2 regions of the Streptomyces sp. NPDC091377 genome follow, and region 2 is predicted to be linked to the other one. Evidence: riboswitches for the same ligand, from Rfam matches in the RefSeq annotation. Region 2 holds a riboswitch; the other holds the start of a gene.

What was found. A riboswitch is a leader RNA that binds a small molecule or an ion and turns the genes downstream of it on or off. The one in region 2 is predicted to bind thiamine pyrophosphate.
Region 1: another riboswitch for thiamine pyrophosphate. It lies ahead of thiC (phosphomethylpyrimidine synthase ThiC); the one in region 2 lies ahead of thiO (glycine oxidase ThiO).

The regions. Positions count from the first base shown of each region.
Region 1 is NZ_JBIVUE010000008.1:214,611-219,004, forward strand. It holds gene ACIQNG_RS19905 (tetratricopeptide repeat protein) at 1-802, shown strand, start outside; gene thiC (phosphomethylpyrimidine synthase ThiC) at 881-2,683, opposite strand; TPP riboswitch at 2,676-2,865, opposite strand; gene ACIQNG_RS19915 (YibE/F family protein) at 3,537-4,394, shown strand, end outside.
Region 2 is NZ_JBIVUE010000017.1:132,998-137,391, forward strand. It holds gene pknB (Stk1 family PASTA domain-containing Ser/Thr kinase) at 1-245, opposite strand, end outside; gene ACIQNG_RS30440 (thiazole synthase) at 481-1,275, opposite strand; gene thiS (sulfur carrier protein ThiS) at 1,279-1,503, opposite strand; gene thiO (glycine oxidase ThiO) at 1,500-2,726, opposite strand; TPP riboswitch at 2,724-2,835, opposite strand; gene ACIQNG_RS30455 (NAD(P)/FAD-dependent oxidoreductase) at 3,131-4,306, shown strand.

The DNA of each region.
Region 1 (4,394 bases), on a different contig from region 2:
ACTCGAAGGCCGTACGACCCTCCGCCAGCACCGCGAGCTACTCGTGGACGCCGGATGGCTCTTCCTGCTGAACGCATGTGTCCAGTACGACCGAGGCCAGCGCGAGGCCGCCAACCTCAGCAAGGCCGCCGCACTGCGGATCGGCAAGGAGGCCGGGCACGGCGAGATAAAGGCATGGGCCTGGGAGATCGAAGCCTGGTTCGCCCTCACCCAGAGCCGCTGGCAAGACATGCTCACCGCAGTGGAGGCCGGGCATGTGGCGGACCAGACCCACTCTGTGGGCGTCCAGCTCTACGCGCACAAGGCCCGCGCCGCAGCCCGCATGGGGGATGCCCGCCTGGTACGGGATTCCCTGGACGCCGGGCGAGCCCGCCTTGACCGACTGCCCAAGCCCGATCACCCGGAACACCACTTCATCATCGACCCGGACAAGTGGGACTTCTACGAGATGGACGCCTACCGTCTACTCGGAGACGACGAACGCGCCGCCGCCCACGCCCGCTCGGTCATCCGGATCAGCACAGGCCCCGACGGCACCGAGATCTCACCCATGCGAGCAGCCGAGGCCCGCCTCACCCTCGGAGTGGCCGCCGCCCGAACCGGCGACGTAGAAGAGGCAATCGGCATGGGCACAACAGCCCTGGAGGCCGACCGCAAGTCGCTCCCATCCCTCCTTTTAGTCGCTGACGAGCTGGACAACGAACTGCGCGCCCGGTACCCGCGTGAAGCCTCCACACGGGACTTCCACGAACGGGTGCGGACCATCAAGCGGGGTGCCTCCAAGCCCGAGCTTCCGTTCTGAGCTGTCGGAGGAAAGCCCGCGCTCCCGATCCAGGTAGAACAAGATCGGGAGCGCAGGGCATTTCAGATCAGCCGGGCCTCAGTCGGCGAGCGGTAGGTACACCCGGTTCCCCGCCTCAGCGAACTCCTTGGACTTCTGAAGCATCCCCTCAGCGACCTCCTCAGGTGACGCCCCCTCAGCCGCCGCACCACCAAACTGCCGTGTGATGCTTTGGCTAATTTTCATGCTGCAGAACTTCGGGCCGCACATGGAGCAGAAGTGGGCCGTCTTGGCGGGCTCCGCCGGCAGGGTCTCGTCGTGGAACTCGCGGGCCGTGTCGGGGTCGAGGGCCAGGTTGAACTGGTCCTCCCACCGGAACTCGAAGCGGGCGTCGGACAGCGCGTCGTCCCACTCCTGGGCTCCTGGGTGCCCCTTGGCGAGGTCGGCGGCGTGAGCGGCGATCTTGTAGGTGATGACGCCGGTCTTGACGTCGTCGCGGTTGGGCAGGCCGAGGTGCTCCTTGGGGGTGACGTAGCAGAGCATGGCCGTGCCCCACCAGGCGATCATCGCGGCGCCGATGCCGGAGGTGATGTGGTCGTACGCCGGCGCCACGTCCGTGGTCAGCGGGCCGAGCGTGTAGAACGGGGCCTCTTCGCAGATCTCCTGCTGAAGATCGATGTTCTCCTTGATCTTGTGCATCGGGACGTGCCCCGGGCCTTCGATCATGGTCTGTACGTGGAAACTTTTGGCGATCCGGTTGAGTTCGCCGAGCGTGCGCAACTCCGCGAACTGCGCCTCGTCGTTGGCGTCCGCGATGGAGCCCGGCCGCAGCCCGTCACCCAGCGAGTAGGTGATGTCGTAGGCGGCGAGAATTTCGCAGAGCTCCTCGAAGTTCTCGTAGAGGAACGACTCCCTGTGGTGGGCCAGGCACCATGCCGCCATGATCGAGCCGCCGCGCGAGACGATGCCGGTCTTGCGGTTCGCGGTCAGCGGGACGTACGGCAGGCGGACGCCCGCGTGGACGGTCATGTAGTCCACGCCCTGCTCGGCCTGTTCGACCACCGTGTCCCGGTAGATCTCCCAGTTCAGCTCCTCGGCCCGGCCGTCGACCTTCTCCAGGGCCTGGTAGAGGGGGACCGTGCCGATGGGGACGGGGGAGTTGCGCAGCACCCATTCACGGGTGGTGTGGATATTGCGGCCGGTGGAGAGGTCCATGACCGTGTCGGCGCCCCAGCGGGTCGCCCAGGTCATCTTGTCGACCTCTTCCTCGATGGAGGAGGTCACCGCCGAGTTGCCGATGTTGGCGTTGACCTTCACCAGGAACCGCTTGCCGATGATCATCGGCTCGATCTCCGGGTGGTTGATGTTGGCGGGCAGCACGGCCCGTCCCGCCGCGATCTCCTCACGGACGACCTCGGGCGAGACGTTCTCCCGGAGGGCCACGTACTCCATCTCCGGCGTGATCTCACCCCGGCGCGCATAGGCGAGCTGAGTGACCGCGCCGCCGTCCCGGCTGCGGCGCGGCTGACGGGGGCGGCCGGGGAAGACCGCGTCGAGGTTACGCAGTCCACCGCGCGGCGAGGTGTGCTTGATGCCGTCGTCCTCGGGGCGGACGGGGCGGCCCGCGTACTCCTCGGTGTCACCGCGGGCGATGATCCAGTTCTCCCGCAGCGGTGTCAGTCCCCTGCGGACGTCGGTTTCGACCAGCGGATCGGTGTACGGGCCGGAGGTGTCGTACAGGGTGACCGACTGCCCGTTGGTGAGGTGCACCTGGCGGACCGGCACCCGCAGATCGGGGCGTGAGCCCTCGACGTACGCCTTGTGCCAGCCGATGGACTTCCCGGCCTCCTCGTCGCTGGAGGACCGCGTGGAGGCAGGCGTGCTTGTGTCCTTGATGGTCATGAGACCTACTCCCTACGCCGGCATTACCCGGTAACAGGTTCGGCGGTCGACGCAGCGGCTTCCGTCTGTCGGCGTTCCATGGGATACATCACTCAGGACGAGTGATGTTCCACGTGAAACATCGCGAAGACGAAGGTCAGCGCCCTCTCAGCCCGGTGCTCCGAGCTCCCGCGTGTACAAAGGTGCCTCCACGCTAGCGTCAATTCGGGCGCGGTGAACAGAGGGGGTCTTCCGTTCTTGCGATGATCGGTCGGTGACCACACCGCAGGATCCCTCGTATCCGTCGCCTGAACCGCCCCATGGCCCAGGCACGTCTTCCGGTGCCGGTGCCGGCAACGGCCCCGGAGCCTCGCGCGGCCAGGTGCCGCGCCCCGGCGGACACGGCCACGACGGCGGTACGCCTCACCCGGCACAGGATTTCCGTCAGCCCGCACAGGACTTCCGTCAGCCTCCACAGGACTTCCGCCGCCCACCGGGGCAGCAGTTCAGGGGTGAGCGTGAGGCCGGCGGCCATGGCGACAGGCAGGGCGGACACGGCGGCTGGCAGGACGCGCAGAGCGCGCAGAGCGCGCCGAGCGGGGAGAGCGGGCAGAGCGGCCACGGGGGGCACGGTGGGCACCAGGCCGGGCAGGGACCCGGGCACGGTGGTGGGCAGGGACCCGGGCAGGGCGGTGGGCAGGGACCCGGGCCCGGTGAGGGGAAGGGGTCGGGGCACGGTGAGGGGAAGGGGCCGGGGCATGGCGGTGGGCACGGTCACTCCCAGGGCCACAGTCACAGTCACGGCCCGGCGGCCCCGGTCTCCCTCCACCTACGGAAGATCATCGCGGCCATCCTGCTCCCGTTCGCCGCGGCCGTGCTGGTCGGGCTGGGGATGCTGTGGCCGGGCGGTGCGCCGCCGCACGAGCGCACGGGGGTCGGGTTCGACCGGCAGACGCACGACGCCACGGTCACCAGGGTCGAGCGGGTGGACTGCGCGTCGGTGAACGCCTCCGGAGGCACCCCGACCGGCGACACCTCCACCGCCGAGGGTTCCTCCGCCGTGCAACAGGCCAACGGCACCTGCAAGCGGGCGACGATCCGGGTGGACACCGGTGACGAGAAGGGCCGTACGTTCACGGAGATCGTCCAGCCCGACCAGTCCCGCCAGTTGGAGCAGGACCAGAAGGTCATCGTCGCCTACGAACCCTCGGCACCGAAGGACCTGCAGTACTCGGTGACGGACATCAACCGGCGGGTCCCCCTGGCCCTGCTCGCCGGGATCTTCGCGCTGGCCGTCGTGGTCGTGGGGCGGATGCGTGGTGTGATGGCGCTGGTCGCACTGGCGATCAGCTTCATGATTCTGAACTTCTTCATCCTGCCCGCCATCCTCCAGGGCTCGAATCCGCTGGTCGTGGCGGTGGTCGGGGCGAGCGCCATCATGCTGATCGCCCTGTATCTGTGCCATGGGCTGTCGGCGAGAACCTCGGTCGCGGTGCTGGGCACGCTGATCTCGTTGCTGCTCATCGGCGTACTCGGTCTGCTCTTCATCGGCTGGGCCGCGCTCAGCGGGGACACGGACGACAACACCGGTCTGATCCACGGCCTGTACCCGTCCATCGACATGAGCGGTCTGCTGCTGGCCGGTGTCATCATCGGCTCGCTGGGTGTGCTGGACGATGTGACGGTCACCCAGACCTCGGCGGTCTGGGAGTTGCACGAGGCCAACCCCACG
Region 2 (4,394 bases):
AAGACCTGCACCACGTTCGGGTGGGCGAGCCGGGCGACGGACTTGGCCTCCCGGATGAACCGGTCGACGAAGGTGCCGTCCGCGGCCAGCGTCGGGTGCATCACCTTCAGCGCGAGCACCCGGTCGAGGCGGGTGTCCACGGCCCGGTAGACCGTGGCCATCCCGCCGACCGCGATCCGCGCCTCGACGCGGTACCGGCCGTCGAGCAACTGCCCGATCAGAGGGTCCTGGAGGGTCGTGTCCACGCAGGTGAGTCTACGAGCCGCCACCGACAGCCCCGCCCGCTCCACCGCCCCGGTGACGGACTGCAGCAGAGCTGTGACCCGGCCGGAGAGCGACCGCCGGGGCCCGTCGTGCGGGATCATCCCGGCGTCGCGGTTCCGGCACGCTCCCCCACTGCCCCAAGGCGTGGGGGCACCCCCAGCCGCGTTGTCGTCGGTCGCCGACGCCGCGTCGCCGGGCTGATCCGAACGGCAGACCCTAGAACGCCGGCCGTTCCGGGTCCAGGTGGGCGCGGCCCTCCTGCGGGGAGGAGGCTTCCGCGAAGTGCCGCTTCGGGATCCGGCCCGCGCGGCGGGCCAGCCGGCCCGCCTCCACCGCGTGCCGCATGGCGTCCGCCATCAGCACCGGTTCCTGGGCGCGGGTGACCGCCGACGCCAGCATCACCCCCGCGCAGCCCAGCTCCATCGCCAGCGCCGCGTCCGAGGCGGTGCCCGCGCCCGCGTCCAGGATCACCGGTACGCGCGCGTGCTCCACGATCAGCTGGAAGTTGTGCGGGTTGCGGATACCGAGCCCGGAGCCGATGGGGGAGCCCAGCGGCATGATCGCCGCACAGCCCGCGTCCTCCAGCTTCCGGGCCAGGACCGGGTCGTCGTTGGTGTACGGCAGCACGGTGAAGCCGTCCTCCACCAGCGTCTCGGCGGCCTCCAGCAGCTCGATCGGGTCCGGCAGCAGGGTCCGCTCGTCGGCGATGACCTCCAGCTTCACCAGGTCGGTGCCGAGCGCCTCGCGGGCCAGCCGGGCGGTCAGCACGGCCTCACCGGCGGTGAAGCAGCCCGCCGTGTTGGGCAGCACCCGGATGCCGAGCCGCTCCAGGACCGACAGCACCGAGCCGTGCACCGCGGCGTTGACCCGCCGCATGGCGACCGTGGTCAGCTCGGTGCCGGACGCCACCAGCGCGCGTTCCAGGACGTCCAGGCTGGGCGCCCCGCCCGTGCCCATGATCAGCCGGGAGGAGAAGGACGTACCGCCGAGGACGAAGGGATCGTCGGCCATGGGTCAGCCTCCTTGGACGGCGGTGAGGACCTCGACCCGGTCGCCCTCGCTCAGGGCGGTCGTGGGCCACTGGCCCCGCGGGACGACGGTCTCGTTGACGGCGGCGGCCACCCCGGAGGGCGCCGGGGCGAGGGCGCGCACCAGGGCGTCGAGCGCCGTGCCGGGAGCCACCTCGCGGGGCTCCCCGTTGACGGAGATGGTGACGGACACCGTGAGCCGGGTGTTCATACGGGCTGCTCCAGGAGGGCTGCGGCGGTGAACCGCCGGGGCGTGAAGGGGCGGGCTTCCTCGGGCAGTTCACCGGTGACCAGGGCGTGCGCCAGCGAGTCCCCGGTGACCGGGGTCAGCAGCACCCCGTTGCGGTAGTGCCCGGTGGCCAGCAGCAGTCCGGGCAGCTCGGTCGGGCCGAGCAGCGGCGCGTTGTCGGGGGAGCCGGGGCGCAGTCCCGCGCGGGTCTCCGTCAGGGGCAGTTCGGTGATGCCGGGGACCAGTTCGTGGGCGTCGCGCAGCAGCTCGTAGACACCGCCCGCGGTCACCGTGGTGTCCCAGCCCAGTTCCTCGCTGGTGGCGCCGACGACGAGTTCGCCGTTCTCGCGCGGCACCAGATAGACCTGGCTGCCGCGGACGACGGCGCGGACGGTCCGGTTCAGGAACGGGGCGTACGCGCGCGGGACGGTGAGCCGCAGCACCTGCCCCTTCACCGGCCGCACGGGAGGCCGTACGGCGTCCGGGACGCCCGCGAGGCGCCCGCTGAGGCTCCCGGCGGCGAGCACCACCTGGCCGGCCGCCAGCGCGGTGCCGTCGCGGGTGACGATCCCCGTGGCCCGCTCCCGGGCCGTGACGAGCCGTTCGGCCCACTCCCGGTGGAAGACCACTCCGGAGCGCTCACAGGCCGCCACAAGGGCCGCCGTGAGCCGTCTCGGGTCGATCTGGTGATCCCCGTCGACCCGCAGCCCGCCGCGGACACCCGGCGCGAGCATCGGCTCCAGGCGGCGGCACTCCCGCCCGGACAGCCACTGCGACTCCAGCCCCGAGCGCTGCTGGAGGGCGTGCAGTTCCCGCAGGTGGGCGCGGTCGTCGGCGTCCAGCGCGACCGCGAGCGTCCCGCAGCGGCGGTACCCGAGATCCTGCCCGGTGAGGTCGCTCAGCTCGGCCGTGAACTCCGGATAGCGGCGGGCCGAGGCCAGATTGAGGCCGAGCAGGGTCTGTTCGCCGTAGTGCAGTTCCGTGACGGCGGCGAGCATCCCGGCCGCCACCTGGGCGGCGCCGCCGCCGGGTTCGGGGTCCACGACGGCCGTGGCGAGCCCGCGCCGGGCGGTCCGCCAGGCCGTGACCAGACCGATGATCCCGCCCCCGACGACGAGGACGTCCGACGCGCTGCCGGACGGACGAGCGGGTGCTCGGGCGGACGTACGGGCGGACGGGGTGGTGCGGTGCGTGGAGGACGACACGGGCGTTCAGCCCCTCCCTTCGCCGGCATGACCCGGATCAGGTTCGTACGGTCGGAGGCCGCCAGCCTCCCTCTCAGCCCGGTGCGTCCGGGCTCCCGCGAGTGCTTTACACGGGCAGCCTAGCTCTTGGTCCCGTGCCTCTGTAAGAGAGCCCGCACCCGCGACGGACTTTCGGTAGGTCCGCCGCCGAGCGCACCGAGCGCACCGAGCGCACCGAGCACGCCGAGCACGCCGAGCGCACCGAGCGCGCCGTGCGTTCCCTGCGGCCGGGTGGTGTGCGGGATGTCACGCGCGCGCACCCGCTGACGGTCCGTTCGGCACCTGACTATGGTGATCAGGTGAGCGACGACAGAGGGCGAACAGCGGCGACGGGGCCGCGGCGCGTGGTCGTGGTGGGCGCCGGCATGGCCGGTGTGCAGACCGCGGTGGCACTGCGCGAACAGGGCTTCACCGGCACCGTGACCCTGATCGGCGCGGAACCCCATCAGCCCTACGACCGCCCCCCGCTCTCCAAGGCCGTCCTGCTCGGCAAGGCCGAGGACTCCGCCTTCGACGTCGACTTCGAGTCCCTCGACATCGACCTGAGACTCGGCCGCGAGGTGACCGGCGTCCGCACCGCGGAGCACCAGCTGGACACCGAGGCCGGCCCCGTGCCCTACGACGCCCTGGTGCTGGCCACCGGCGCCGAACCGATCCGGCTGCCGGGCACCGAGGGCGTGCCCGGCGTGCATCTGCTGCGCACCCTGGACGACGCCGCCCGGCTGCGCCCGGTCCTCGCCGCCCAGCACGACATCGTGGTGGTCGGCGCGGGCTGGATCGGCGCCGAGTTCGCCACCGCCGCGCGCGAGGCGGGCTGCGCGGTGACCGTCGTGGAGGCCGCCGACCGTCCGCTCGCCGGGGCGCTGCCCGCCGAGGTGGCCGCGCCGATGGCCGCCTGGTACGCCGACAGCGGCACCGTTCTGCGCACCCACGCGCGCGTGGAGCGGGTCGAGCCCGGCGCGGTCGTCCTGGACGACGGCACCCGGATCGCCGCCGGCGCGGTCGTCGTCGGGGTCGGCGCCCGCCCCGCCACGGCCTGGCTCGCGGACTCCGGCATCGCGCTGGGCGCCTACGGCGAGGTCGTCGCCGACGCCCGGCTGCGCACCTCCGTCCCCGACGTCCACGCCGTCGGCGACTGCGCCTCCTTCCCGTCCGCCCGCTACGGCGAGCGGCTGCTGATCCACCACTGGGACAACGCCCTCCAGGGGCCCCGCACGGTCGCCGCGCACATCGTCGAGGGCGAGCTGACCGACGCCGTCTACGACCCGGTGCCGTACTTCTGGTCCGAGCAGTTCGGCCGCTTCGTGCAGTACGCCGGCCACCACCGGGGCGCCGACACCACCCTGTGGCGCGGCGACCCGGACGGCCCCGCCTGGTCGGTGTGCTGGCTGCGTGAGAATCGTCTCGTCGCCCTCCTGGCGGTGGGCCGCCCGAGGGATCTGGCCCAGGGCCGGCGGCTGATCGAGAGCGGCGCCGCGCTGGACCCGGAACGGCTGGCGGACCCGACGAAACCCTTGAAGTCGGCCACGGTGACGGGCTGAGAGCCGCTCCGACCGGCGGATCCCGGGCGGATCCCGGGCGCTCCCGGGGGCGTCGGAGGGCACGGGAGCGCGCCCGGAGTGCCTCCGC